Linked DNA regions of Kordia sp. SMS9. The protein of the gene in region 2 interacts with the protein of the main gene of each other region in a pairwise test. Links are inferred from orthologs where the notes say so. Each region holds a gene or a part of one and is shown on either strand. Other genes may lie near its edges. The genes, in order: panC and KORDIASMS9_RS17930.

The links.
Region 1: the proteins of KORDIASMS9_RS17930 (region 2) and panC interact in binary tests that used the Escherichia coli proteins (3 or more experiments, as listed by UniProt). The link is inferred for Kordia sp. SMS9 from one-to-one orthologs.

What each region holds. Positions count from the first base shown.
Region 1 is NZ_CP031153.1:772,516-788,247, forward strand. The notes cover bases 2,924-5,694. They hold panC (pantoate--beta-alanine ligase), read left to right. Parts: upstream 2,924-3,770; coding sequence 3,771-4,619; downstream 4,620-5,694. Other genes in these bases: KORDIASMS9_RS03535 (glycogen/starch synthase), read right to left, coding at 2,924-3,665; panD (aspartate 1-decarboxylase), read left to right, coding at 4,647-4,997; KORDIASMS9_RS03550 (YbhN family protein), read left to right, coding at 4,998-5,694. Outside these bases: glmS (glutamine--fructose-6-phosphate transaminase (isomerizing)), read right to left, coding at 1-1,174; KORDIASMS9_RS03530 (DUF4270 domain-containing protein), read right to left, coding at 1,197-2,837; more of KORDIASMS9_RS03535, read right to left, coding at 2,856-2,923; more of KORDIASMS9_RS03550, read left to right, coding at 5,695-5,960; KORDIASMS9_RS03555 (alpha/beta hydrolase), read left to right, coding at 5,991-7,148; DNA repair protein RadA, read left to right, coding at 7,150-8,511; KORDIASMS9_RS03565 (NADP(H)-dependent aldo-keto reductase), read right to left, coding at 8,587-9,621; KORDIASMS9_RS03570 (exodeoxyribonuclease III), read right to left, coding at 9,963-10,724; KORDIASMS9_RS03575 (GNAT family N-acyltransferase), read right to left, coding at 10,898-12,703; KORDIASMS9_RS03580 (aspartate kinase), read right to left, coding at 12,759-14,009; KORDIASMS9_RS03585 (GNAT family N-acetyltransferase), read right to left, coding at 14,249-14,731; fbp (class 1 fructose-bisphosphatase), read left to right, coding at 14,843-15,732. UniProt on the Escherichia coli protein: Catalyzes the condensation of pantoate with beta-alanine in an ATP-dependent reaction via a pantoyl-adenylate intermediate.
Region 2 is NZ_CP031153.1:4,215,137-4,230,953, reverse strand. What follows is about bases 4,277-7,132. They hold KORDIASMS9_RS17930 (NUDIX domain-containing protein), read left to right. Parts: upstream 4,277-5,358; coding sequence 5,359-5,907; downstream 5,908-7,132. Other genes in these bases: KORDIASMS9_RS17925 (M14 family metallopeptidase), read right to left, coding at 6,590-7,132; KORDIASMS9_RS17935 (hypothetical protein), read left to right, coding at 4,277-4,831. In the rest of the region: KORDIASMS9_RS17940 (T9SS type A sorting domain-containing protein), read right to left, coding at 1-3,358; more of KORDIASMS9_RS17935, read left to right, coding at 4,154-4,276; more of KORDIASMS9_RS17925, read right to left, coding at 7,133-9,115; KORDIASMS9_RS17920 (hypothetical protein), read right to left, coding at 9,353-9,796; KORDIASMS9_RS17915 (T9SS type A sorting domain-containing protein), read right to left, coding at 9,938-11,785; KORDIASMS9_RS17910 (T9SS type A sorting domain-containing protein), read right to left, coding at 11,977-13,071; KORDIASMS9_RS17905 (MauE/DoxX family redox-associated membrane protein), read right to left, coding at 13,345-13,881; KORDIASMS9_RS17900 (hypothetical protein), read right to left, coding at 13,919-14,905; KORDIASMS9_RS17895 (LytTR family DNA-binding domain-containing protein), read right to left, coding at 15,002-15,760; KORDIASMS9_RS17890 (histidine kinase), read right to left, coding at 15,761-15,817.

The DNA.
Region 1 (15,732 bases), 3.4 Mb from region 2 along the record:
GTGTTTCTCTTGAAATTGAGGAACCTACCACATTACAAACTCCAAATACAAAAGCACCTTTACTTTTTGCCAATTTGATAGCTGCCATAGTATCTGCCGTTTCTCCAGATTGAGAAATTGCAATAACCACATCATTTTCAGTAATCACAGGATTTCTGTATCTAAACTCTGAAGCATATTCTACTTCAACAGGAATTCTTGTTAGGTTTTCAAACACATATTCTGCTACTAAACCTGCGTGCCATGATGTTCCGCAAGCAACAATGATAATTCTGTTTGCATTTAAAAACTTTTCAATGTTATCATCAACTCCAGCCATTCTAATAATGCCTTCATTTGCCAACATTCTTCCTCTGAAGGTATCCAAAATTGCTCTTGGTTGTTCGTATATTTCTTTGAGCATGAAGTGGTCGTATCCACCTTTTTCAATTTGCTCTAAGTTGAGTTGTAATTCTTGAACGTACGGATCTACTAAAGAATCGTCTTTTATTTTACGAACTTTTACTTTTTTACCTCTACGCACAATTGCCATTTCTTCATCTTCCAAATAAATCGCATTGTTGGTATATTCAATAAAAGGAGTGGCATCAGAAGCAATGAAAAATTCTTCGTCTCCAATTCCAATGACTAACGGACTTCCCAAGCGTGCTACTACTATTTCGTCTGGTTTTTTTTGATCAAACACCGCAATTGCATACGCTCCAACGACTTGATTTAATGCGATTTGCACTGCTTTTCCAAGCTTTACATCTTCATTTTTCTTTACATCTTCAATCAAATTTACCAATACTTCTGTATCCGTATCTGAATGAAATGTATAGCCCCTATTGATTAATTCTTGCTTTAATGGCTCGTAATTTTCAATGATTCCGTTGTGAATGATTACCAATTCACCCGAATTTGAATAATGAGGATGTGAATTTATATCGTTTGGTTCTCCATGAGTTGCCCAACGCGTATGTCCGATAGCTAACGATCCATCTATTGAAATTTCTTCTTTGACACGATTTTCTAAATCAACTACTTTTCCTTTGGTTTTGGATAGCTTGATGTTTTTACCATCGTATATTGCGACACCTGCACTGTCATAGCCTCTGTACTCCAGTCTTTTTAATCCTTTCAGCACCACAGGATATGCTTCTCTGTGACCTATATAACCTACGATTCCGCACATAGTTTCTTCTTAATTATTGATATTAATTGCTTTCTGGTATTGTGTAAAAAATTTCCAGCCTTAATCTTTTGTCTTCTGGTACCGCTGGCGTGCTTCCATACAATACGGTTCCAAACGGATGCATGACAGAGATAATTGGGACAAATTCCTCTTCTGTTGTACTTGTTTTTATTTCAGCCGGACCTATAAAGTTTAAGTCTATATGGGATGATACCACCAATCCGAGTTTCACATTGGATGAATCTTTTCGAATAAGGTTGTTCATATGTTCTGTAACCCTAATTTTGTATTGTGTTGCTTCTCCTTCATCATCACGTTCCAAGATACCACCGTATATTCCTTTTGATAATGATGGAGATGCAGCATTTACAGTTTCATCTTCAAAATAATCAAACAACGGGAAATTGTCAGTCATATTGTATAAATAAATACGTTGTGGATCTTCCGCACCTTCAACCTGTTCGTTATTATTTACATAAAACACTAAATTAGCATCGTTGATCAACCAACCGTTTTCTCTAATTTCTTCCAACTGATCAGCAACACCATTGTTATCATTATCAGGGCCGAAAAGCTCAATGACTGCCATAGAACCTTCGCCACCTTTTAAATACAAGTTATCTTCCGTTGCTGTTACATCCTGTGTAAATGTAGGCGTGCTAAATGAATTTATGATATTTGCGGATGATAAGCTTAGGTTAAATTTCGCTTTTTCAGTTTCAACCGTATCGTCAGAATCGTCTGTATTTCCTTGCGTATCAACTTTCTGATAGGTATAGTTAACTTCAATAGTAGCATTTTGAAGATCTAATAATTGTAATGCTTCCGTGTTTTCAGTAGTAATATGAATACCTCTAAATAAGTCTTCTGCCCTAAATACATTATTATTGGATAGCTTTATGCTTCCTTCATTGTCCACAATTCTCTCCTGAAAGAAAGCTGCGTCTAACGGCACACGAATTCGTGGCGATAATGTTTCTTCTATCACTGGATCGCCATTTTCGTCTAAAACTGCTGCTCCGTTAACATCGGTTTCTTCTATCTCTATTTGATTAAGATTTATTTGGAAAGCCGTATTTTCATAAAGTGTTTGTCCAACACGGTTTGAAAAATCTTCATCCGAATAATAAATTTGTGGCAAACCATCTTCATCAATGGCTCTTAAAAAATACGTGAGTTCTTGAACGCGTAATGTAAAAGTCTGTTCTAGATTTCCGTAAAGAGAATCTACCTCAACTTCCGTTTCTCCGTCGTCATTAATGGTGCTTGTACTGAAGTATGGAATGTTCAACCAAACTTCCGTCACCGTTTCCATTTCCTCTGTATCTGTTAAATCTTCGTCCTCTTCTGCTTGACTAAAATCACCAAACTCAGGATCGCCTGCAAATAAACTTGCTTGTATCGTTAAGCTTGAAAACGTAGTTCCATATACAGGATCTACATTTTTACCCAATTGATACACGGGTAATGCGTTTGCTTGCACTGCTCCAATACGTTTGTTGTATGCACGTACTTCGGAATCTGCAAACAAATCTGTTGTAAAATTATTATTTTCAATAATTTCGTCTCCAACAGTTCTAAACTCATCATCACAAGCTACAAAGCCTAGTACCAATAAAAGTACAACTAAGCCACCTGTAAGTGTCTTTTTAAATTTGTTCATAAGTGTAATTTGTTAACCTTAATTTAAAACTTTTGTGTTGTAAAAATCTGTGTAGGCATCTGCAAATTCTTCTCTGTTTTTATATTCAAGAACTGGCTTTTCAAGACCGGTGAGATATTCTTGAACATCCGCAGGAATTTCCTCAGATGCAATTACTACGGCATCCGAATGATCCACAGCAACTTTTAGAAGGTTAGAGTAGTTTGGTTCAGCAAGTATTTCTACAGCGCCATCTCCAATATTATCAAATTTGATTTTATTGAGCATTTCTGCATCTAAAGTTCCGTCAAATTCTTGTTTGTAAACAGAAGTAACAATTTTACTATCTGTAAACAATGGTTCGTCTTTGTAATATTTACGTAAGTATAAAGGCAATAAAGAAGCCATCCAACCGTGAACGTGAATGATGTCTGGTGCCCAATTTAATTTCTTTACAGTTTCAATCACACCTTTTGCAAAGAAAATAGCGCGTTCGTCATTGTCTGGAAAAAGATTTCCTTCTTCATCTGTAAACGTAGCTTTGCGTTTAAAGTATTCTTCATTGTCAATAAAATATACTTGTATTCTTTCTTTAGGTATAGAAGCTACCTTGATAATCAATGGCATATCCATATCATTGATTACTAAATTCATTCCCGATAAACGAATTACTTCATGCAATTGATGTCTTCTCTCATTAATATTTCCAAAACGTGGCATAAATATCCTAATTTGCCCACCTTTGCTATTAACCATTTTTGGTGCTTCAAACGACATGGAGGAGATTTCAGTCTCTGGCAAATATGGTACTACTTCAGATGAAACGTATAAGACTCTTTTATTATTCATAAAAATACTTTTCCTTTAATAATTCAGCGTAAAACATGCAAAATTACAAAAATTATGCAGATTAACAGTAATATATTAAGTTTGCAAGCTGTTAATTTTTTCAAAATGACTACATTCTACACCCAAAATACACTAAAAAATTATGTCCAAACAGAGAAATCTGCTGGAAAAACTATTGGATTTGTTCCCACAATGGGCGCATTGCACAAAGGACATTTATCCTTGGTAAGGAACGCTATGACTGATAATGATATTGTATGTGTAAGTGTTTTTGTGAATCCTACGCAGTTTGACAACGCCACCGATTTAGAAAAATATCCACGTACCTTAGAAGCCGATGTAGAATTATTAAAAACTTTAGGAAAAAACATTTTTATATACGCTCCTAGCATAAAAGACATCTACGAAACGGACGTTGAAGCAGAAAAATTTAGTTTTGACGGTTTGGAGTTTGAAATGGAAGGAAAATTCAGAACAGGACATTTTGACGGTGTTGGCACCATTGTAAAAAGACTGCTTGAAATTGTGACGCCACACAAAGCGTATTTCGGCGAAAAAGATTTTCAACAATTAATGATCATCAAAAAACTCGTTTCCAAATACAAGATTCCTGTAGAAATTATTGGTTGCAGCATATTCCGTGAAGCTTCTGGCTTGGCAATGAGTTCTCGAAATGAACGTCTTTCTGACGAAGCAAGAAAAGAAAGCGCTTTCATCTACAAAACGCTTTTAGAAGCCCAAAAAAAGTTTGGCACAAAAAGTGCTATGAAAGTAAAGGAATGGGTTCAGAAACAGTTCAATAAGCATCCGTTACTTACACTGGAGTATGTTGAAATTGCCAACATCAAAAACTTGAAAACTGTCAAACGCAAATCTAAAAACGAAACGTATCGCATCTTCATTGCTGCTTTTATTGAAGACATTCGACTAATAGACAATGTAGCATTGAATTAAAAACTTTAAAATCATTAACTTTGCCCCATGCAAATACACGTAGTAAAATCAAAAATACATAGAGTAAAAGTCACAGGAGCTGATTTAAACTATATTGGAAGCATCACTATTGATGAAGACCTTATGGACGCTGCAAATATTATTCAAGGAGAAAAAGTTCAAATTGTAAATAATAACAATGGCGAACGCCTTGAAACCTATGCAATTCCAGGTCCTAGAGGAAGTGGAGAAATTACCCTAAATGGCGCAGCAGCACGAAAAGTAGCCAAAGGAGATGTCCTTATTTTAATTACCTATGCCATGATGGACATTGAAAAGGCGAAAAAATTTAAACCTGCATTAGTATTCCCAAACGAAGCTGACAACACACTTACCTAATTGAAAATAAAAACATCTAAAATATTAAAAATACTACTCCCATTACTATTGGGAGTTTTTTTAGTTTGGTATTCTTTGTCCAAAACACCACTAGAAGAACTGATAGAACATTTTAAAAAAGCAGATTATACGTGGGTGTTTTTGGGTGTTTTCTGTGGAATATTAAGTCACCTTTCTCGAGCCTATCGCTGGCGATTTATGCTAGAACCTTTAGGCTACAAACCGAAATATGGAAACAGCATCATGGCAGTTTTTGTGGCGTATTTGGCAAACTTAGGCATTCCACGATCAGGAGAAGCTTTGCGCGCATTAACACTGACAAACTATGAGGACATTCCGTTTGAAAAAGGATTTGGAACCATTGTCGCCGAACGTGTTGCCGACTTAATTGTATTGCTGTTCGTCATTGGAATTACACTTTTTATGCAGTTTGATTTTATCTGGGATTTACTCATGAAAAAACTCGATCCCACAAAAATCACATTACTGCTCATTGCTGCAATTGTTGGCGGAATAACTTTGATCATTTTTATCAGAAGAGCCAAAAAAGGCATCGCACTCAAAATAAAAAACTTTATCATTGGCGTGTTTGAAGGTGCTACAAGCATTCTAAAAATGAAACGCAAATGGGCATTTATATTCCACACGCTCTTTATTTGGGCAATGTACATCCTAATGTTTTATATCACCATGCTTTCGGTAGAAGATTTACACGGCAACGTTCCTTTAGGTGCTGTTTTAATAGCGTTCATCGCAGGAAGTTTCAGTATTGCTGTCACCAATGGCGGAACAGGTGCATATCCGTTGGCAATTGCAGCAGCTTTTTCACTATTTTACATAGAACGAACTCCTAGTGAAGCATTCGGTTGGATCATGTGGGCTTCGCAAACCTTGATGATTATAATTTTAGGCGGATTATCTTTTCTGTATTTGCCTATTTTTAATCGCAAAAAAAATCTTTAACTTGTGAACCCAAACCAACCTATCCACAACATGAAAAAGTATCTCATGCTATGTTTTGCGTTTGTATGTTTTTCCACCATCCATGCGCAAACTACTCTTGAAAAAATAAAATCCAAAAAACTAAATGAAACCCGCGATGTACAATTGTATGTTCCAGAAGATTATTCTGACGACAAAGTATATCCAATTATTGTAGTGTTAGATGCACATTATCTGTTTGAAAGTGTCGTTGCCAACTCAAAATATTACAGCTATTGGGACGAAATGCCAGAATGTATTGTGGTTGGTATCAATCAAAACAAAACAGAAGATCGAGCAAATGAATGCGCCTACAATGATGCTAGTGGCTTGCCAGAAAAAAAAGCATCTCAATTTTTTGAATTTATCGGAATGGAATTAATTCCGTTCATCGAAAAAAATTACAATACTGCTAATTTTAAAATGGTGGTGGGACATGATCTCACAGCAAATTTTATAAATTATTACTTGTTCAAAGAAGTGCCATTGTTTGATGCGTATATCAATCTCAGTCCCTATTTTGCTCCAAAAATGGAAGATCGAATCGTGAAACGCTTGGAAGAATTTGAAACGAAAAAATTCTACTACTTAGCCACTTCTGATGAAGACACTAAAAAAGAAGCCAAACGAATCAGAGGTTTCAACGAATCGCTCAAAACGCTCAAAACGCTCAAAAACGAAAACATTTTTTACTATTACGATGACTTTACAGAAGCCAATCACAACTCGTTAGCGGTTCAGGCAATTCCAAGAGCAATGAGTAAAATATTTACAATCTATCGTCCGATAAGCGTTAAAGAATACAAAGAAAAAATCGTCACGCTAAAAACATCTCCATACTTGTATTTAATGGACAAATACAAAACAATTAAAGACCTTTTCGGATTTGAAAAGCGCGTGACTGTAAACGATTTTATGGCAATTTATGCGGCTGTTCGAAAAGCAAAAAACAATGAAGATTTAGAACTTTTAGCCAAACTAGGCAAAAAAGAATATCCTGATACTGCACTATTTCATTTTTTTATGGGCGAATATTATGAAAAAATTGGAAAGCCAAAAAAAGCATTACGCATGTATCAAAATGGTTTTAGTATGAGTCCAATAGATTTCATCACGAAAGATTTAATGCTCGACAAAGCAGACAAACTTAAACAAGACTTCGGTTGGTAATATGGCAAAAGTAAAAACGACCTTTTTCTGTCAAAACTGTGGCACACAATTTTCAAAATGGCAAGGACAATGTTCTTCCTGCAAACAATGGAATACGATTGTGGAAGAAGTCATTCAAAAAGAAGTAAAAGCCAATTGGCAACAACAAGAAAAAGGGCGTACTACACGTGTTGCAAAACCAACATTGGTTCACGAAATAAGTTCGGCTACTGAAAAACGCTTACCAACGACCGATCAAGAACTGGACAGAGTTCTTGGTGGCGGCATTGTACCTGGATCGTTAATTTTGCTCGGTGGCGAACCTGGCATTGGAAAAAGCACCTTGTTGCTTCAAATTTCCTTAAAATTGCCCTATAAAACCTTGTATGTTTCTGGTGAGGAAAGTCAGAAACAAATAAAAATGCGTGCCGAACGCATCAGTCAAAAAAGCTCCAATTGTTTTGTGTTGACCGAAACCAAAACACAAAATATCTTCAAGCAAATTGCAGAAGTCAAACCTGATATTGTCGTCATTGATTCCATTCAAACCTTACATTCAGACTATATTGAATCGTCTGCGGGAAGCATTTCACAAATCCGAGAATGTACTACGGAATTGATCAAATTTGCCAAAGAAAGTGGCATTCCTGTATTTTTGATCGGACACATTACAAAAGATGGAAATATTGCGGGACCTAAAATTTTGGAACACATGGTCGATACGGTTTTACAGTTTGAAGGCGATCGAAATCATGTCTATCGAATTTTACGTTCACTAAAAAATCGTTTCGGTTCTACCTCCGAATTGGGAATTTACGAAATGCTCTCCGATGGTTTGCGCGAAGTCAGCAATCCGTCCGAAATCCTCATTTCACAAAATGCTGATGAACTCAGCGGAACCGCCATTGCAGCTACTTTGGAAGGTGCACGACCGTTAATGATCGAAATTCAAGCGTTGGTGAGTACAGCTGTATACGGAACGCCGCAAAGAAGCACCACAGGCTACAATGCCAAACGTTTGAATATGTTGTTGGCCGTGTTGGAAAAACGCGCAGGTTTTAAATTGGCCGCAAAAGATGTTTTTCTAAATATTACAGGCGGAATCAGTATTGATGACACTGCGATTGATTTAGCCGTGATTGCTGCCATTCTTTCTAGCAATGAAGATGAAGAAATTTCGAAAACCAATTGTTTTGCTGCGGAAATCGGATTGGCAGGGGAAATTCGTCCCGTCAATCGAATTGATCAACGTATTTTAGAAGCTGAAAAACTAGGGTTTACCACATTTTTTGCTTCCAAACACAATAAAATCTCCTTGAAAAACACCAAAATAAACATCGTACTCATCTCAAGAATTGAAGATTTGGTAGCAAACTTATTTTAGAAAAATACTGCATTAAAGCTATTGCGAGTCTGAGACTCGCAATAACGTTTGAAATTTTAATTATACTTTGGAATTCTAAGCAGCAGGATTTGGAATTTCATTATGAATTTCGTTGATCGCATCCAAAATTTCTTGTGACAATACTACATCAATACTGGCAATATTTTCTTTAAGTTGCTCCATTTTACTGGCTCCAATAATATTTCCTGTCACAAATGGTTGTTGGTTGATAAACGCTAAGGACATTTGCGCCAAACTCAAACCGTGTTTTTGTGCTAAATCGTAATATTTTTGCGTAGCTTTTGTTGCTTCTTCGCCGCTGTAACGTGCAAATCTTGGAAATAACGTTAAACGTGCATCTTTGGGCAATTTTCCACCCAAGTATTTTCCTGAAAGTACACCAAAAGCCATCGGAGAATACGCCAACAAGCCAACGCCTTCTTGCATCGCGATCTCGGACAAGCCAGAATCAAAACTTCTGCATAATAACGAATATGCATTTTGAATCGTGACCATACGTGGCAATCCTTTTTTGGATTCTTCCAAATAGCGCATGGTTCCCCACGGTGTTTCATTGGAGATTCCTACTTGACGAATTTTCCCTTCTTTGATCAATTCGTCCAAAGTAGCTAAACTTTCATGAAAATTGTATTCCCACGGATCATTTGGATTGTGATTGTAAATTCGTTCTCCAAATGTGTTTGTAGTTCGCTCCGGCCAATGCAATTGGTATAAATCTATATAATCGGTTTGTAAGCGTTGCAAACTTTTTTCTACCGCATCTTTAATAGCTGCTGGTTTGAAACCTGTTGTACGAATGTGCGCTGTATAATCACCTGGACCAGCAATTTTTGTTGCCAACACCACTTTATCACGATTTCCTGATTTTTTAAACCAAGTTCCGATAATGCGTTCTGTTTCTGCGTAGGTTTCTGCGGTTGCGGGCACAGGATACAATTCGGCAGTGTCAAAAAAGTTCACACCTTGTGCAAAAGCGTAATCCATTTGTTCATGACCTTCGGCTTCGGTGTTTTGATTTCCCCAAGTCATGGTTCCTAAGCAGATTTTGCTGACTTCAATATCCGTATGTGGAATTTTTGAGTATTTCATTTTCTTTTTTTTGTTTTTTGTTTCACAGCGCTTCTCGATACAAAATTTCTTTGAAATTTCACTCGAAGTGACGTTTGGTTGTTATTTTTCTTTTTCGGTTTTTTTAATTTTCTTTTTTTGTTTGATGTGCATTAAGGATTGAGCTATTGTTGGAGCTCTTTTGTAAAGTGGATTCCTGCCTACGCAGGAATGACAGTTTACAAAAAGCGACTAGCGAAAGCCTGACCTCCATTTTTCTTGGAGGAAATGCCCAAATTATTATTTTCATTTTACCATATTGACTTCCGATAGATTTCCGCCTTCATCTCGACTGCGCTCGATGTGACACGCGAAATGCAAAATTAAGCTTCTATTTCGACCAAAATTGGACAGTGATCAGAGTGTTTTGCTTCGGGTAAAATGGTAGCTCTTGTAATATTGTCTTTTAACGGTTCGCTCACCATGTTGTAATCAATACGCCAGCCTTTGTTGTTGTTTCGAGCGTTTGCGCGATAACTCCACCAACTATAGTGATGCGGTTCTTTGTTTAAGTGACGAAACGAATCAATGAATCCGCTGTCGATAAAACTTCCAATCCACGCGCGTTCTTCGGGTAAAAACCCTGAAACACCTTTCATTTTTGGGTTGTGAATGTCTATTTCTTCATGGCAAATATTGTAATCGCCACACACGACTAAGTTTGGAATTTCGTTGCGCAAATTCGTCAAATATTCTTTGATTTCGTCCATGTATTGAAATTTGAAGCTGAGTCGCGCATCGTTAGTTCCCGATGGCAAATACATGCTCATGATGGAAATGTTATCATAATCGACACGCAAGTTGCGTCCTTCAAAATCCATCGTTTCAATGCCCGTTCCGTATTCCACATGATTGGGTTCTTCTTTACACAAAATTGCCACGCCGCTGTAGCCTTTTTTTTGTGCGCTAAACCAATAATGATAGTTGTAACCAGCTTCTTCAAAAGCTTCCAAATCGAGTTGTTCTTTTTGTGCTTTTGTTTCTTGAATACAAACTACATCAGGATTGGCTTGTTGCAGCCATTCGAGGAATCCTTTTTTGATAGCAGCACGAATTCCGTTTACGTTGTAAGAGATAATTTTCACACTTGTATTTCTTTATTTTATGAAGTTGAAAATTCGTCAAATCGCATCAAGTTCGGTTTCTCTTAACAGTAAACAATCACTTGTGTGAGATTCTGGATCAAGTCCAAAATGACGCCTCTTCAGACTTTTTATTGTATTTGTACTATTCTTTGTGATAAGAAGCAAGGAAAAAACTATTCCTCTTCGTTATCAGTGAGTCTTCGTTCTAGTTCGGCTTGAAATTCTTCCATGACAGGTTTTACCGTACTTTCTGGAAGATCCGCAATGCGAATGTACATTAAACCATCAACCGCATTATTGAACAACGGATCTACGTTGAACGCAATGACTTTTGCATTTTGCTTTACATATTTTTTGATCAGTACTGGCATACGCAAACTTCCTGGTTCTATTTCGTCAATGATTTTATCGAACTTGTTTAAATCAGCTTCCGTTTCATCGAAAATAAAGTCTTTGTCAGCATCTTTCAGTTTGACTTTGAATTCTTTTTTAGGGTGAATGTATTGCGCAATGTATGGATCGTAGTAATGCGATTTCATAAACTCAATCATCAATGATTTGGAGAAGTTTGAAAACTTGTTACTGATACTTACGCCACCAATAAGATATTTGTGTTCTGGATGACGCAAGGTTGTGTGTACAATTCCTTTCCACAATAAAAATAATGGCATTGGTTTTTGCTGATATTCTTTGATGATGAATGCGCGTCCCATTTCAATGGATTGACTCATCATTTTGTGTAATTCTGGTTCAAAACGGAATAAGTCTTGCAGATAAAAACCATCAATACCGTAGTTTGCATAAATCTGACTTCCTAAGCCCATTCGGTATGCACCTGCAAGTTTTTTTGCTACGCTATCCCACAAAAACATGTGATGATAGTAGTAGTCAAATTTATCTAAATCAATCGCTTTGTTGGTTCCTTCCCCAATTTCACGAAACGTAATTTCACGAAGTCTTCCCATTTCGCGTAATACATTCGGTATTTCGGAAGCTTCTGCTAAAAATACTTGATAGTTTTTACTCGTGAGCAAATGGTGTTTTTTAGATAGACTTTCAACTTCTTTTTGAATGACTTCCGCAGAAACTGGCGTAATAATTTGCTTTGGTGATTTTGGAATTTTTAAAGATGTTGGTACTTTACTCAACAAGTTTTGCTTTTCATACGTGTTGGATAACATGTATGTTTTTTTGCGAAGAAACTCTGTAAAATCTGCCAAGCTCTCATGTTCATTTTGTGCTTTTACGGAAATTGGCTTTCCAATTCGCACTTTAATGACTCTATTTTTTTGAGTTAATAGTTCTGATGGCAATTTTGCTGTTCTGAACGTGTCACTAATTCTTGCAAGTCTGTAAAAGAAGCGACTATTTTTTGCGTGAAAGTAGATTGGTACGACAGGAACTTTGGCTTTTTGCACCAATTTCATGGCAGCTTCTTCCCAAGGTTTGTCTACAATTAATTTCCCGTCTTTATAGGTTGAAACTTCTCCTGCTGGAAAAATACCTAATGGTTTTCCTTCGCGCAAGTGCATGATAGATTGTTTGAAACCTGCCAAACTTGATTTGACGCCTTTGTGATCTTCAAAAGGATTCACAGGCATTACGTAGGGTTTTAATGGATCTACGCGATGTAATAGGAAATTTGCAATGATTTTGTAGTCTGGCCGTTGCTCTACCATAAGTTTTAGCAACAAAATTCCGTCAATTCCACCAAGTGGATGATTGGAAATGGTTACATACGCACCATCTTTGGGAAGACGTTTCAAATCTTCCTCTGGAATTTCAAATTTAATCTTATACTCATCTAATAGCGCATTTAGAAATTCTAAATCATCAAGATGTTTATGTTTGTCATAAATTTTGTTCACATCAGATATGCGCAATACTTTCATCAAAACCCAACCTACGAAGGTTCCGATAAAGCCATATTTATCTAATTTGACAGCTTTTGCAACTTCTTTAGCAGTTACCAATCCCATATATTTACTTTAAGGCGAATTACAAATATAGGAAAACAACCTTAATTAAAGTCATTTATTTCACAACTAGCTGAATCGTTTGATCGGCGCGCTGTTCTAACAGAATTTCTTTGTCTTTCTGTAAACCCTCAATCGCTGATTCTGTAAAGTGTCGGATGGTATACAACGACACATTTTCATGATGTGTAACTTTGAATTTTGAACGCAGCGTTTTGAGCAATTTTTCTAATTTATTAAACTTATTATCCACACATACCGAAAAACTAATGGCAGAGTTTTGAATTACGTCTACTTTCATCTTGCAATCGTGTAGTAATTTGAAGATTTCACTGATGTTATTTTCTACAATAAAAGAGAAATCTAACGACGAAAGTGATATCAATACTTGATTCTTTTTCACGATAAAACACGGAACATTTGGGTTAATTCCCGAACCTTTTGCCACCGCAGTTCCATCTACTTTTGGGTTTAGGAACGACTTTACAAACAACGGGATTTCCTTGCGTTGTAAAGGTTGTAATGTTTTTGGATGAATGACCGATGCGCCGTAAAATGCCAACTCAATTGCTTCCCGATAAGAAATATTGTGTAACAATTGCGCATTTTCAAAATAACGCGGATCGGCATTTAACACACCAGGAACATCTTTCCAAATGGTAACACTTTCTGCATTTAAACAATACGCAAAAATGGCCGCTGTGTAATCGGAACCTTCACGACCGAGCGTTGTGGTAAAGTTATTGGGATCGCTTCCTATAAATCCTTGTGTAATGTTGAGCTTATTGCGATTTACTTTCTGCTTGATGTTTTCCTGCGTCGCTTCCCAATTGACTTTCGCATCACGGTAATTTGTATCGGTTTTGATCATTTCGCGCGTATCAAGCCAAGTATTTTCAATGGAAATACTGTTTAAATACGCACTCACGATGGTGGTGGAAATTAATTCTCCAAACGACACCAATTGATCGTACACATAGTTGTAATCTGGCGATTTGTTTCGTCCTAAAAAGCCTTGCATTTCTTCAAAAAACCGGGTTACTTTTCCAAAAATCGGATGCTGTTCGTTTGGAAATAAATCCAACAGAATTTCATTGTGATATTTGGCAATTTCTTGAATAGACGCTTGTAATTCTTTGCTTTCTTCAATGTAGTTTTTGATGACCACTTCAATAGCGTTTGTAGTTTTTCCCATTGCAGAAACTACGATAAGTGTATTGTCATAACCAACTTGTTGCAAGACATTGACCAAGTTTTTAACACCATTCGCATCTTTTACAGACGCTCCACCAAATTTGAATATTTTCATAACAAAATTTTATTTTGTTGTTCCCGCGCAGGCGGGAATCAGTTTTATTTTTTAGATCAATTATATTTTCAAAGTACTTCTCGATACAAAATTTTATACTAAAATTTCACTAGAAGTGACGAGTTGTATTCATAATTACTGAATTTTCAAATTAAACAGCACACTACAAAAGAAACAGATTGCTTCGGCTATCGCCTCGCAAAGACGTTTCAAACATCTCAATACTCAATACTAACATCTCACATCTTACTTTCCAAATACTTTCCAATACCGCGTTCATCCAATTGTACCACATGCCAATCGCGCATAACGTTTGCTCCGATGTGTTCGTAAAAATCAATCGCTGGCGTGTTCCAATCTAGCACTTCCCAACTAATGCGTTTAACGCCCAATTCGTTGCCAAATTTAATGACTTCCCGTAACAAATTGCCACCAATTCCTTTGCCGCGCGCTTTTTCGCTTACAATTAAATCTTCTAAATGCAATACTTCGCCTTTCCAAGTAGAATAGCGCATGTACACCAGCGCAATTCCTAGTACTTCTTCAGCGGTTTCTGCTACAAAACAATGAAATTTAGGATGTGCTTCAAAACCATCTTTTCGTAAATCGTCGGGCGTAATGATGACAGCATCAGCTTCTTTTTCAAAGATTGCCAACTCATTAATCAGTCGGAAAATAGCAGCTACATCTGTAGCAACGGCTTTTCGGATGGAATAGTTCATATATTTTAAAATTTACACAAAGGTAACAAGGGAAATATTATAATTTTTACGAAAACGTTATAGTTTTACAAAATTACCGATATTTGTGATCTAAGAAACAAAGTATACAACATGGCGAAAAAAAATCAAACTTTAGGAGAGTTTATTATTGAAAATCAAGCTGAATTCAAATATTCTTCTGGAGAGCTTTCCCGATTGATCAATTCCATACGACTTGCGGCAAAAGTGGTGAATCATGAAGTGAATAAGGCTGGATTGGTAGATATTATCGGCGCGGCTGGTGACACCAATATTCAAGGTGAAGACCAGCAAAAGCTAGATGTATACGCCAATGAAAAGTTTATTCAAACCATGAGCAACCGAAATATTGTTTGTGGAATTGGCTCGGAAGAGAACGATGATTTTATCGCAATTAATAGTTTGGACGAGAACAATCAAAATAAATATGTCGTACTGATTGATCCCCTAGATGGTTCTTCTAATATAGATGTAAATGTTTCTGTGGGAACTATTTTTTCGGTATACCGAAGAGTGACTCCTGTGGGAACACCTGTTACGATTGATGATTTTCTACAAGAAGGAAATAAGCAAGTGGCGGCAGGGTATGTCATCTACGGAACGTCTACCATGTTGGTATACACCACGGGGCACGGTGTCAATGGTTTTACCTTAAATCCTGCGATTGGAACGTTTTATTTATCGCATCCAAACATGCAATTTCCAGAAACGGGACGCATTTATTCTATCAATGAAGGGAATTATGCACATTTCCCGCAAGGTGTGAAAGATTATATTAAATATTGTCAAAAGGAAGAAGAAGATCGTCCGTATACGTCGCGTTACATTGGTTCGCTGGTCTCAGATTTTCATAGAAACTTGATCAAAGGCGGTATTTATATATATCCACAAACTTCGAAAGCACCTGACGGAAAACTACGATTGTTGTACGAGTGCAATCCGATGGCTTTTTTAGCGGAACAAGCGAACGGCCTAGCTTCCGA
Region 2 (15,817 bases):
AAGTATTACGTGTAGGATTAGGATAAATGGTTACTGTATTGGCTTCAAACTCATCAACAGATAAAAGGTTTACAATTTCTGTCGTAGCAGTATTGGTGATGATCGGAGGATTAAAGTCAAAGTAAATAGCAGCCGTTGCATTGAAAATATCTCCTAAGACTACATCGTTTTTTGGTTTTATCTTAAAGGTAATATAGCCATGCGAATTCGGTTCGTCTGTAGTATTATCTGGTAAATAAATACCATCAAAAATGAACTCTATATTGTTGCCATTCGTAATCTCGACACGTCCAGAATGGCTTAGGCTTTGCAATTGCATGGTGGGCCAGTCCAATTTGTCATCTAGTATATGTTCAACTCTAATATTTATAGCGCTTGCGGTTCCTGTGTTTTGAAAGCGGATAATATAATGGAGGTATTTGTCGATGTCTTCCACTAAAATTTCATCACCTTCAAGTACACGAATGTCATTAGGGTCGTACGAACCTATAAGAGTTTGTCGCAAACTGAATATATTATCGCCAGGAGTTTCGTCTCCCGATATTGGATGTATGGTAGCAGTAGATAAGAGTATTTCGCCTATGTTTGTCGTAGGAGGCGGAAATACATTAAATGCTGCATCGATGGTTCTTGTTTCAAACGGATTTAAATTTGTAAAATTAAAAGTTAAGGTATTGGCGGTTTGTGAAGCCACAGTTTCACTAGCACTTAAAAATTGCGTTTTAGAATCGTCAAATTCAAAAGTAATATGTCCACTTAATTGCGTAGTGCCAACATTATTGTACACAATTTGATACGTGGTGTTAAAGCCAGGTCGTGGATCATCAATAGATGGATATATTGTAACATTCAAATCGTTATGCATTCCTGTAGGTGCTATACAAAAGTCTACAGTATCTGTGTTTCCTACGCCTATAAAATTTGATGTTGCTGATGCAGGAGTTACCGTATAATAATTAGATAGTGGCGATACTATGGAAGTAGTATAATTACCTGAATCTGGAAATAATTGATATACACCATTGGTATTCGAAAACGTAGCTAAACTTGTAGTTCCGTCTGTGGTTTCAACCAATATATTCCCCATTGGAAGATCAGTAGCATCACAACCATTGAAATTTACATCCATTGCAATCGTTCCGTTGATTTCATTGGCAACAACACCTACATTTCTATGCCAAGCTATTTTATCATCATCTTGTGATGCTGAAAGTACATCCATATCGCCATCACCATCAAGATCAGCAGCATATACCGATCGTACATTGTTTGTATTCGTAGCAATATCTTGTTGCGAACCAAAAGTACCTTGTCCATCTATATTTTCAAACCAAATTACGGAATCATCGAATATAGTACCAACCAATACATCACCATCACCATCACCATCTAGATCTGTAACATGAATTGAGCGTAGCCCACCTAACGTTGTTGTGATTGCCTGTTGACTTCCAAAAGTAGCTTGCCCATCTGTATTTTCGTACCAAACGATGCTTCCACCTTGAAATCCCGCTAGTACATCCATATCACCATCTCCATCCACATCAGCAGCATACACTGAGGAAGGATTAGTTATGTTAGTACTGATGATTTGTTCTGCACTAAACGTACCTTGTCCATCTGTATTTTCATACCAAGCTATTTTATCATCAACATACGATGCTGAAAGTACATCCATATCACCGTCACCATCCAAATCCGCTGGATATACCGATTGTGCATTATCTGCGTTGGCACTGATGATTTGTTCCGCACTAAACGTACCTTGTCCATCTGTATTTTCATACCAAGCTATTTTATCATCTGATCCAGAAGCGGAAAGTACATCCATATCACCATCGCCATCTAAATCTATTGCAAACACTTTATTTGCACCATTTGCATTTGTAGTAATGATTTGTTGCGGACCAAAGGAGCCTTGTCCATCTGTGTTTTCGTACCAAGCTATTTTATTATCATTGTTGGATGCTGAAAGCAGATCCAAATCACCATCACCATCCAAATCACTTGCATATACCGATCGTACTCTATCTGCATTTGTGGTAATAATTTGTTGTGAACCAAAAGTACCTTGTCCATCTGTGTTTTCATACCAAGCCACTTTGTCATCAAATTCAGAAGCCGTGACGATATCCATATCACCATCGCCATCTAAGTCATTCGCATACACACAACTTGGGAAATTTATTAATGGAGCTATACTTTTTCGACTACCAAAAGTTCCTTGTCCATCTATGTTTTCGTACGAATTTATAACGTCTACCCCAGAAGTTGCCGTAAGCATATCCAAATCGCCATCACCATCTATGTCAGCAGGAGAAAACGAATACGTTCCTGATGAAAATCCTATTAATACTTGTCGATTCCCAAAAGTACCTTGTCCATCTGTATTTTCATGCCAAGAAATCACTCTATCACCGCCACTATTTGGTGTAGCTGAAAGTACATCCATATCGCCATCTCCATCTAGGTCGGTTGAAAATACCCAACGTGTTCCAAACGCTGTCCCTATAACTTGTATACTTCCAAAAGTACCTTGACCATCGGTATTCTCATACCAAGCCAAATTATTAGTGTTATTAGAAGCAGAAATCACATCTAAATCTCCATCGCCATCTATATCACTAGCATAAGTCGATAAGGGATTCGTTGCCGTTGTTGAGATGGTTTGTTGTGGACCAAAAGTACCTTGTCCATCAGTGTTTTCATGCCAAGACACTCTATTATCACCCGTAGATGTTACAAGAATATCTACATCTCCGTCACCATCTAGGTCGGCAAGATGTGCATTAGCTACTCCCCAAGCAGCGGATGAGATCACTTGCGCGTTCCCAAAAGTACCTTGCCCATCTGTATTTTCGTACCAAGCTATTCTGTTACTATCAGAAACTGCAGTAGCGATATCTATATCGCCATCTCCATCTATATCACTTGTATATACCTTACCTCCATTAAATAACAACGTATCTATTATTTGTTCTGGTCCAAACGTGCCTTGCCCATCTGTATTTTCGTGCCAAACTATTCTGCCATTTTGATACCCTGCTAGTACATCCATGTCACCATCTCCATCCAAATCATTTGCATGAAGCTTTGGGTTTCCAAATGCAGAACCAGATATATTTATTGGAGTGCTATAGTTACCTTGTCCATCTATATTTCTATGCCAAACTATATTAAAACCATTATCAGCCGCGGATAGTATATCCATATCTCCGTCACCGTCAATATCAACAGCGTGAACTTCGTCAATATAATAAGATATGGATTCAAAAATAATGTTTTCCTCAAATGCAATTTGTGCATATCCATAATTGCACATGAATAATAGGGTAAGGAATTGTAATTTATATTTCATAGCTGTTTTATGATTTTAACATGTTGAGTGTCTTTTGGTTTCGACACATTTTTAGTCTCATTTTATTATAAAGGAACTTTTACAAGTACTTTAGTGAAAAATATTTTTTAGGGGAATACTCTAAATGTAAATAATTAATTTTAAAAAAGCTTGATGAGCTTATATTTTTCATGTTATTCAAGTCATTTATTTTTTTAGTTAATAGTTATAAAATATCAATTCAACATTGAATAGGAGTTGAGTAATTTTCAAATTTAAGAGTTTAGTCTATGAAAAAAAAAATGAGTACATATATTAACCAGTAACCTGCAACAAAAGATTTATGATTGTAGATTTACGATTTTTGATTTAAAAAGTATCTTTACAAAGAACAAAGAACAAAGAACAAAGAACAAAGAACAAAGAACAAAGAACAAAGAACAAACAACCGACAACGGAGCAAAGCGACTATCCGATAACAACTGAAGCAAAGTGTAAAATATAAAACTCAAAATACTAACTGAAAAATTAATTTTCCAGCAACCAGCAACCAGCAACCAGCAACCAGCAACCAGCAACAAAAGATTAACGATTAACGATTGACGATTTTTGATTTACGATTGTAGATTGTAAAAGTATTTTCGAATAACAAACAACAAACAACAAACAACCCAACATCTAACACCCACAACCGCAACACTGAGTGGAGTCGAAGTGCAAACAATTCATAACTTCTAAATCAAGTAAATCTACGCTTTTCCTAAAAAAAACATTTAGTTACATTTGATACACAAATTATTTAAAAACTAATTCATTATGAGCAATCCAATTCAAGGTCTTTTAAATCAAATCATTCAAGGGCAGTTACCGAAAATTAATTCTGAAATTCAAGGAGTCATTAAGAGCAATCATTTAGATCCATGGGGGCAAGTAGCACATGGAAATGATACGCTCGGTTCCATTAATTTAGGTATTTGTCATGCTTCAGTTGTAGCGAGTTATAACATCCAAAACATGACTGGGTTAAGCTCTTTTAATATTCATCAGTTAGAAATTACATCTGTTCAACAAGGAATAAACCCAAATGAGTTAGTAGGAACGGTAAACATGATTGCATCATTAAGTAGTAATATTTCGAGCCATTTAGGTGGTAGTTTACAAGCTAGATGTGGTTTTTTACATCCTAGAGTTGGAATTGGCGGTAGCGCTAGTGTAAGTGGAGTAACAGCTGCTGCAACTGGAACTTTTTCTGCCAGTGTTGATGGAAGTAAAGTATGCCTAAATACTATTGCGCTTAGTGCTGCATCAGTTAATTATGGAAATGTAGATGTATCAATTGGTGGGTTAGGAATCTTTAATAAATTTATAGGAGTATTAACTGATATGATTTCTGGATTGTTTAAAGGACAAATACGCGGAGCAATCTCCAGTGCCATAACACCAATTATTAATAGGGAATTAGATAATGTAATGCCTCAATGTGAGAGTTTATAGCTGTTTAATTCTGTACTTTGATTTACAAAAAAGTTTCTCACCTGAGAAACTTTTTTTGTTTCATGGTCAAGACCAAAAGGTGAAAATTATAAATGTTAACTGCTAAATTTCAAATTAAAAAGTATTTTTGAATAACACTTCGAGAGGCTTAGTGTAAACAGATTACCAAATAAACGAATAAACAGCTAACGAAGTTTAGTAGTGTATAAGTTTAGACTATGAAATAAATATAAAGTAAATAACTCAACTGACAACGGAGCAAAGCGACCAACCGACAACAACTGAAGCAAAGTGTAAAATATAAAACTCAAAATACTAACTGAAAAATTAATTTTCCAGCAACCAGCAACCAGCAACCAGCAACCAGCAACCAGCAACCAGCAACCAGCAACAAAAGATTAACGATTAACGATTTTTGATTAACGATTGTTGATTGTAAAAGTATTTTCGAATAACGAATAACGAATAACGAATAACGAATAACGAATAACGAATAACGAACAACAAACAACCGACAACCGACAACCATGGAACAAATCGACATCCTAGACGAACACGGAAAACCCACAGGCGAAATCCTTCCCAAACGAGAAGTACATCGCCATGGACATTTTCATGCGTCCACACATTTGTGGTTGTATACCAAAACGGGAAAAGTCGTGTTGCAATTACGTGCGGCGATAAAACCGAATTTTCCAAACTGTTGGGACGTTTCTGTAGCGGGACATATCAGTGCAGGAGAAACAGCGTTGCAAACCGCTGTCCGTGAAGCAGCAGAAGAACTCGGAATTAATGTACAAGCTTCGGATTTACAACAAATAGGACAGTTCCGAATCGACTACCAACATGCAGAAGACTACCGCGATCGCGAATTCATCACCATCTTTGCTTGTGAAATAGAAGACAAGCCTTTACAAGCAACACTCCAAGAAGAAGAAGTTGCGGATGTAACACTCATTCCTTTAGCACACCTAGAAGCAGAATTAACAGATTCAGAACTTGCTAAGAAATACGTTCCGTTCAACAAAGCGTATGCAAAAGAGGTGTTTGCGAAGTTGAATGAATTGTTTTTTTAGTATTTAGATTTTAGAATTGAGTAGTTAGTATTGAGTATTGAGTATTGAGAAGTTTCAAAGAAAAAATCAATAACAGCAACGTCACTGGAGGAAGCAGGACGTGGCAGTCTGTGTATCATAGTACAATATGTTTTTTGAAGTAACAGATTACCACGTCGCTATTGCTCCTCGTAATGACGGATTCAATGGGTTTCTGAGTTTATAAGTTTATCAGCTTACGTTTTGAAGTGCTGTCAGTGTTGAGATTACGGAGCCGTCAGCTCGAGTGATTTTCTGTCATTGAGCGTAGACGAAATGAAGAAAATCGTATCGAGAACAGCTTTGAAATTCCAAGTACATCTCGATACAAATTTGCTGTGTAAATCCACTCGATGTGACGATTGTACTAATAAAGATGTAGAAGCTTTTTGAAACGCCTTTGCGAGACATTGTCACGGCAATTTGTGACTTCAAATAGCAATTGTGTTTTACAATATACAGATTACTACGTCGCTATTGCTCCTCGTAATGACGGATTCAATGGGTTTCTGAGTTTATAAGTTTAACAGTTTACGTTTTGAAGCAAAAAGGTAGTTTTTAACCTTACAAACAACAAACAACAAACAACAAACAACAAACAACAAACAACAAGCCTAAAAGTGCGTTAGCATGGTCTAACTTCTAAAAGCAAAGCGCGTCCAAACTACATCATCCCTGAAAAGAAAATTGCATTCATCAACAATTTATTTGTTCCATACCAAAATGCTCTAAAGTTGGTGTTGTCCGTAAAAGCAATCACGCGTCCGCCGCCCATTGTAGAGGTTTGAAAAGGAACAGTATTTTTCAAATGCTCCAAATTTTCTTCAGAAATATAACCGCTTAATAAAGGCGATTCTGTATACTGAATTGGATTGTTGTAACTTTTCTCATGCGGATTCACAAAAATAGTCGTGTTGCGAAACATTGGCAATTCATTATTTAAATAGCCAAAATTAATTGGATGCGAACGGTCAATCTTGGTATTAAAAATAGCACCACCAATTACTTGTGCGCCGTTATGATCTCTGCGTTGTGCAAATGAAACATTTTTTGCGTCAATCTCCGTTTTCTTAATATCGAGCTTCATGAAATTGTTGGAGTTCAAATACCGAACTGAATTTCTATACGCAATCAACGTTCCGCCATTTTTTACCCAATCTTTAAGTTTGTTGGTGATGTCTTTTTGTAGTGAATATACATTCGGCAAAATAATATGTGTATATTTTGACAAATCCATATACCCAAAATTACGTGCATCTAGCTTGGTCAGCGGAATTTCATAACGCTGATCGAACAAATGCCAAATTTCACCCGCATCATACGAAGTAACATTTTCACCAATAATCATGGCAACTTTTGGTTGAATGATCGCTTCAAAATTATTACTTCCCAAATCAATGCCTTCGGTCAAACCAGAAGAAACTGCCGTAATGTTGAGGTGACTTTCTTTTGCAATTGTTCGTAAAAATGTACGCATTTCTTGCAAATTCAACTTCTGATTCTGCACAGGCACCATAATCGTTCCATAATCATACGTCACGCCTTCCAAAGTAAAAGGTTGCATCGCTACTTTGGCACGCAAACCTTTTGCTTTAATTTTTGCCAAGGCTTTTGGCGAATAGTATTCGTTCCATTCAAATAAAAAGGCATAGTTTCCAGTTCCTTGCAAGGTTCCTGTGGGTGCTTTTAAGTCGTTAATTTCACTTCCTGCATTGTTCAAAGAAGACAATTCATCATACGAAACATTGAACGCCAATGGAAACGTCCATGCAGAAATATCGTAAAATAAACTGTCTTGAAACTGTGTGCGCTTCTCAAAAATGGCATTAATCAAACGGTGTTGACGTTGATTTTTTGGTACAATATAACTTGTACCTTTCTTGTATTTGGTATCATTTACAGAAAAATCATTCTGTATTTCGTGTACTTTAATTTGGTGACGCTTTAAAATTTCGGCTAAATGATATGCTTTTGCCGCGTCTTTCTCATCCCCAAAAATATAGGCTTTTGCGTTTGTTCGCGCCGCTTCTTTTCTTGCATTTCCATAGAATTGACTTTGATATCGTAGAATAGTCGTGCGCATATTTTTGGCAGCTTCGAGCGTAGACAATGCCGCTGTGAATTGATTTCGAATGGCAAACGGAAAGGTGATGACACCATTTTCACTCTCCTGAATGTGTCCGCGGGCACTTCCTTGCTCAAATAAGATTCCGATACTTCCGTTAATGTCTGGGAATGTAGAGCCTTTTCCATAATAAAAATCGTCAAAACTCTCTTCGGTATAGTATAAAGAACCAATTTTGTCAAAGGCTTTTGCATGATAGGTTGCAATTTCTTTGGTTAAATCTTGATTCATTTGTGGCGTTAGTGGATGCGTACGTGATGGAATTCCAGGTTGAAAGAAGAAGGTAGAATTTGAGCCCATTTCGTGGTGATCTGTCAAAATGTTTGGCATCCAATTGTGAAAGGTTTCAATACGCGCTCTCGATTCTGGCAATTGTACAGGCAACCAATCACGGTTCATATCAAACCAATAGTGATTTGTACGTCCGCGCGGCCAAGATTCGTCAAACTCTCTGTCTTGCGGATCGCTGATTAAATGTTTGCTTTTGTGCATGTTTACCCAACCTGCAAAACGTTGCAACCCATCAGGATTAAATGATGGATCTAAAAGAATTACGGTATTATTGAGTAAGTTATAAATTTGATCGCCTTCGGCAGCAGCCAAATAATAGGCGAGTGCCAATGCTGCATTACTACCACTAGCTTCATTTCCGTGAATGGAAAATCCTTGATATACCACGATTGGCATGTTGGACACATCTTTATTTTGTCCGTTACTTTCCGTCAGTGAGAGATGTTCTTTGCGGATATTTTCGATATTTTGATGATTTGCAGGCGCAGTCACTGTCAATAGTAAAATAGGACGATCTTCAAACGTTTTTCCGCGATCTTCTATCGTAATTCGATCCGAACTAGCCGCCAACGTTTTCATGTACATCACCAACTTGTCATGCGTTACATGCCATTTTCCTACTTCGTGACCAATTACACTTTCAGGTGTTGGAATCTCTTTATTATACGTAACATCTTGTGGTAAATAATACGAGAGTGAAATTTTTTCTTGTGCATTCATCATAAAAAAGCTCATGAAAAACACAGAAAGGATTAGGTTGGAAAATCGAAACATTTGTTTTTTTTTGGATTGGTTTAAAACACAAAAATCAACTATTTGTTGCCCAATTCAAAACGGTTACACTGTATTTAACAAAAATATGCTTTGAAATTATATGGTTTTCAGTTGTGAGTTGATTTCGTTTGCTTTTTTAATGATGGATTCAATAAATTCTATCAGCGATTAATATATAGTTAAAGTCAATCGTTATGTAGGCTAGTTTAATCTTCTTTTAAGTTTCGAGAAGTTTAGTTAGCCTGAAATTTTAAGAATAAATTTCTTTATTTTTTCTTTAGACATATTTTTAACTTTTGCTTTGTTCTTACTGTAAAAATTTGAAAAATAAAAATCGGTCCATTCTGCGTCTTCAGATGCATTCAGCATTATCATTACAAAGCTTTCATCATCGTATTGAAACACATATAATCCTGTAGAATTGTAAAACACTGCTCTTTGTAATTCTTCGCTTGCCTCTTTTTGGTATGTGTATGTTCCTGGTATGCATTGCTTACATGCAGCTATTAATAATAGTTTGGCATTATTATGCTGCCCATATTCAAAAATTTTGGTATTGGCACCTCGCTCTGCTTCCAATACATAATAAGTTCCGTTTATTTTATCAGTTGGTACAGCACTTTGAGAATACAATTGAAGTGAAAAAAGAAGTAAACTACTGTATATTAGGATCGTTTTCATGAATAAATTTTTAAGATTAGTAATGCGATGGGTATATAGAAATGTGGTAAGAATTGCCTTGACGGATGGTGTGTAGTATGTTTCATCTAAAAACCAACTCGCCAAACCAATTTTAGGAACTGGTTTGGCAATGATTTTTATTTAATTTTTGATAAATTTTTTAGTCAAGACATTACGGTTCAAACTAATTATTTTTATGAGATAGATCCCCGAATTTAGATTTGAAATGTTAATAGTAGTCGTTTTTGCTTCTACTACTTTCTCACCTAATAGTGTGTAAATTTCTATTGTCTCAATTTGTTGATTTGATTCTATGTATAAATTATTTTTTGCAGGATTGGGATAGATTTTAATTTTATTGTTACTATTAAAATCATCTACACTCAAACTACTACAATCGGCACTGTAATTGGCAGAAGCATCTTTAAACCAACTAGAAGACGGAGGCGTAAAACCAGTATCAATTTGTATACAACTGAGAGCAGTATTGTTTGTAAAATCGGCTAATGTAATTGCCACATTGTTGCCATTAGCTACGTTTACGGATGCTAAATTGGAGTTGTCGTAAGCTTCAACTTCGCCTAATCCAGAATTATTTGATAAATCTAAATCCGTGATTGCTGAATTGTCAATACTAATTCTGAATAGATTAGCATTAGCACTAAAATCTATGGTTTGTAAACTTGGATTCCCTGTCGTGAAAAAGCTATCTAAACTAGGATTTGCACTTAAATCAATGGATGACAAGTTATTCTCTCCTATTGAAAGAGTTGCTAATAACGTATTTTGGCTAACATCTAAAGTCGTAAGGTTATTTGCAGCAACATCTAGGGTTTCTAAAGCAGTATTTTGGCTTATATCTATACTTGTTAAAGCATTATTTCTTATACTCAAAAAAGTCAATGCCGTATTGTTTGAAACGTCTATTGCGGTTACTAATGATTGTCCGTCTAATAATATATAAGGTGTACTGGTAAAAGCTTCAATTCCTGTTACATTACTGATGCCATTGGCAACATTACTATTAAGAATTAAATGTCCTGTGTATGCAGATGCTTCTGCGCATTGTATTTCACCATCACCATTGGTATCAATGACACTGATATTAGCCCCAGTTATGGTACTTCCATGATTTAGTAATGCAGTTTTGAAAATAGGATCAGGGATGTTTACAACACAGGTTGGCACATAGGTATAGATGGTATTGTTTGTTCTATCTGATATGTATAACGTATTACCAACTTGTCTTACATCTGTTGGCAAACTCAAACCTGTCGCTACTGTTTGTGGTGTATCGTTAACAATCGTTTTTGATACCGTTTTTAGAACTCCAGGACTGCGGTCTGTATAATAAATTAAGTTATTAACGATTTCTAAACCATGCGGATCATTCCCTAAATTAGTATTTAAAGTACTTACTGGATACGCGGGATTGGAGGTGTCAATATGTAATAATAAACCAGCACGTGTGATTATGTAAATTATGTCACCTTCGTTTAGTATTCCAGAGATTATTTCGTTGCCTAATGCTGCGACAGCATTAAAACTATCTGTAGCACTATCATACAAAAGTAATTCTTTTGGACCGCCACCACCACCTATAGTTTCGGCTGTTATATACATGTCTGTTCCGTTAACAATGGTTATATAATCTGGGTTTCTACCATTTAGATTGTTTCCTAAAAAAGACTGTGTGAAATTGTTTGTGTCCCAGCTTATCACGAAATCTGAGTTCTCATCGGTAAAGTAAATAATATCATTCTCCACTACGAAACCGTCGGCAAACCCTGTACTTGCACCAACAACAGCATTGTCAGTGTTTTGTGGAAGAGAATTCCAAACTCTAATTTCAGCGTTTAATCGTGCATACAGCAATCCATTACTTTCTTGTAACGATCTTGGCGGCGTAGGTAAATTATCAAATGTTGTGACTTGTGACCAAGAAATAAAATTGGTGACTAGTAAAATGAGAAGTAATTTAGTTTTCATAATAAATTTATATGTTACTCGATAATCGAGATTTAAAATGCTCCGACACTTGCGTCGAAATGTTTAAACAGTTTTTATTGAATGCTTCGTGGGCTTGCCTTGAAGTGTTTGACTTTGAGACAAATATCTCAGAGTAAAGAGCGTTTTTATTGAGTTTTTTTCTGAAAGTGATGTAGATTTTTCTATACCTGTTATTTCTTTATAAATTGTTTGGTAATACTGCCTTTTTCAGAATTAATTTTAATAAAATACATACCTGATTTTAGTTGTGACACATCAATCGTTGTTGGTGAATCTCCAATCATTATTTCCTTTCCTAAAACAGAGAAAATACTAAAGGATTTTATGGTAGTGTCAGCCGTCACATGTAATTGATCAATAACAGGGTTTGGAAAAACGGTAAGCTTAGTAGTGTCGAAATCGTTTATACTTAGCGTATTATCGACAATAGCATACAATTCTCCTGCGCCGGGTGCATAAAAAACTTGATTTCCTATGACTTCAACAGCGCGCGGAAAATCTACAAATGTATTCCCAGACGGCGGTATGGTTGCCAAAGTAGTTACGGCATTCGTAGTTCTGTTTAAACGCTTTATTTTGGCACCTTGAAAAGTACCGTAGTGAATGTAGTTTGCAGAAACTTCTATGGCTACAATTTCATCTATATCAGTATGTACAATCTGCGGTGTGGCTGTGGCACTAGTTAAGTCGATAGCATATAGGTTTGTATTATCGCTGGTGGTATAATACAAGGTATCGTTAAGCACTTCAGCATCCCATAAGACACTAGGTATGTTTAAGGTTTGTAATGGTAAGAATAATTCTAAAGTAGTACTATTACCAATGTTAGAAGCATAAATAAAGTTATTTTGATAAAATACATGGTTGTGAATACCCGTAACTGGTAGCCCAGAGACAATAGTAGGTGTCGTTGGTAAGGCTTGATTCAAATCTATATCATAAAAATCGATGTTTGATAATCCACCATTAACTCGAAGTATATTTTGATTAAGTGCAAGATTTGCTACTCCTGGAGACGAACCTATAAATACTTCTTGAGCACTTACAGAAGACTGAGTCGTATTTAACGATAAAATAGCTTTTCTAAGAGGAAATGTCCCAGTGTTTGAATACGCTCCAACACTTACGTATAGAGTTGAACCAGATGTAATAATATCCCTAACCTGACCGTTATTACCATTAGCACCAGGGATTGTATAGTAAACCTGTTGTGCTGTAACTGAAAGAGTTAAAAATAGTTTTAGTAAAAGTAATTTTGTTTTCATTGTGAATTATTTTAAAAATTTGATGCAACAAAAATGCCTCTGTTACAAGGCATTCTGGAAGTATTCTTTCTGAAAGTGGTATATTTTTTTCTGAATAAGTATAGGTTACAAATCCTTAAAAGCTGTGTTGATTATATGCATGCTTTTATCGGTCATGATGACTAGTGTTTAGCATACAATTTTTCATACTTTTTATAAAGTATTCCTCTAATTTAAACTTACGGTTCGTATTATGTGTGAATTCTGAGACTTCAACACCACTTCTGAGGCTTATCATTTTATTGTTACATAATATTCTACTATTCTCAAACCGACGAAAATTCCAAAAGCAATGATAAGTTTTGCAAAAAATTTTGCTTTCGGTTGTTGAGTTCTATGTGTTTCTAATAATGTTTTTATACTTCGGATTAACTTTTCTCTATTCAGCCACAAAATAATCAAGATGAGTACTTGATAAAGAATGGCAGCTTTCAAAGCACCAACATGAACTCCGAAGTAAATGTCTTGAAAAATAACATTGATTAATATACTAGATATCAACAAACATCCAAGAAGGCGTGTTTTTTTTATAAGAATGAGAATTCCGCCAACTACTTCAAAAACTCCCAATGTAATAGCAAATGGTTGGGAATACCCGTAAAAAGCCCACATTAATTCAAATCCGGTCATTTCAGATACCGTTTTGTCAATTTCGGCAGCTCCTTCAAATTGAAATAATTTGGCACAACCATAAATTAACATTGCAAGTACAACAACCCAACTTATTGCATTTTCAAATATTTCAATTTTATCTTTTTGGTTGAAATTCATTTTTTAGTTGTTTTTTGTTTGGAGATATAACAAATAATTAATTGATTGTTGCCGAAGAGCCACATGAACTATTTGCACTGTAAAATTGATACGCTTTTGCGCCTTTTTTATCGCTAAAAAAGTAATACAAATCGCTTCTACAATCAGCATTAGCTTGTCCTCCTGCATTGATTTTAGTATTGCTAAAGTTGTCTATTGAGGAACTAATCCATACAGTGGTTTTTTTGTTGTTTGTAACGCTTAATGAAGTTCCTGCATTAATTCTAGCCCACTTACGTCTATTTTCAACTTCCTTGGGCGAATTGTAAATTGAATCGTTATAACGTTTTACGAAGTCTTTTCCCTCTTTTCTAAATTTTTGAATAGCAGCAATATTTAGCTTGTCTTTAGAACTTAGTTTGTAAGACTGTTGCTTCGCTCTCATGCTCTTTTCATAATCGTTCACTAAGGTTTTTATATCGAGATTTCGCAGATATTTCTTTTCTGGGCTACTAGACATTGAACCTGCTTTCCCAATATTTTTTACTCGTTTTAAAAAGCCTTTCTTTTTAGATTTTTTCTTTCCGTTATTATCTACTTTCATAGACTCTGGACGTTTTAAAACATAAGCTTCCCATAGACTCACAGGTTTTAAAATATGATCTTTATCTACACTAAATTTATACATAGATCCATCAATCATGGCATAAGCCTCTGTATCGTATTTATGTTTCATCATTTTAGTTATAGGGTAATGGTCGGCTCTGCCATAGTTTTGTACTTCATCAAAACCAAAAAGATATTTTCCCGTTTGCACATCAAAGGCTTTAAACCCAATAGGAATCCCTTTTATCTCAATAAGCTTTATGTTTACTTCAGCTCCTTTTTCACCAGGTGTATATACTTCTGAAGTGGCATTATACCTGTAATACGTGCAATATATTGCATCGTTGCCATTGGCTTTTAACTGTTCGTAGAATGTTTGTTGCGCATAACAACTTAACGTTGATAAAAATGCGAGTAAAGTAATTTTAATTGTTTTCATCTGTAAATACGTTTTGTATAACACAAAAATGCCACATAGTTGTGGCATTTTTGAAAATTTATTTCTGAAAACAATCTGTTTTTTGCTAAATCATATTTAAGTGTTAAATACTTCTTTAATCACCAACATAAACTCATCTCGTTTATCTTTTGATATTGGGATGGTTTTATTATTACTCATAATCAAATGCTGCCCATCTCTTTTAGAAAGTTCTTTAATGTGTTTTAGGTTTACTAAATATGAACGATGTGGTTTGTAAAATATGGGTAATTGATGTAATTGGGCTACAAAGTGCTTTAAAGGTTTACAAATAAGTTCTGTAGTTCGGTTTTCTAAATGTACTTTGGTATACATGCCATCGGCTTCAAAAAGTACAATTTCATCATGTGACACAAAGATGATACCTTTGGGTATTTCCAATGCAATTTTGTTTAAAGCCAATTGGTTAAATGCTTTTTTTAAATCTTGCAATTGGTGGTTTATTGTATGTTCTTTTACTGCAGTTATCGCTTTATAAGTTGCTGTTTTTAGCTCTGTAATGTCAATAGGTTTTAATAAATAATCTATTGCAGAAAGCTTAAAAGCCTCTACGGCATATTTATTATAAGCAGTGGTGAAAATAATTTGAAAATCTATCTCTGATTCCCCCAATAAATTTAATATCTGGAGTCCTGAATATTTAGGCATTTCAATATCTAAATAGACTATATCTGGTTTTTGTGATTGTATAATCGTAATTCCAGACTCCAAATTTGATGCTGTTTCTATAGCTTTGATTTCTGGATGATGCTCTTCTAATAAGTGTTGAAGAAGACGTCTTGCTTTATTTTCATCATCAATGATTAATGCTTTCATTTATGTAATGGGTATTGTTATTAACACTTCAGTACCTTTATTTGTACTTTTGGTTTC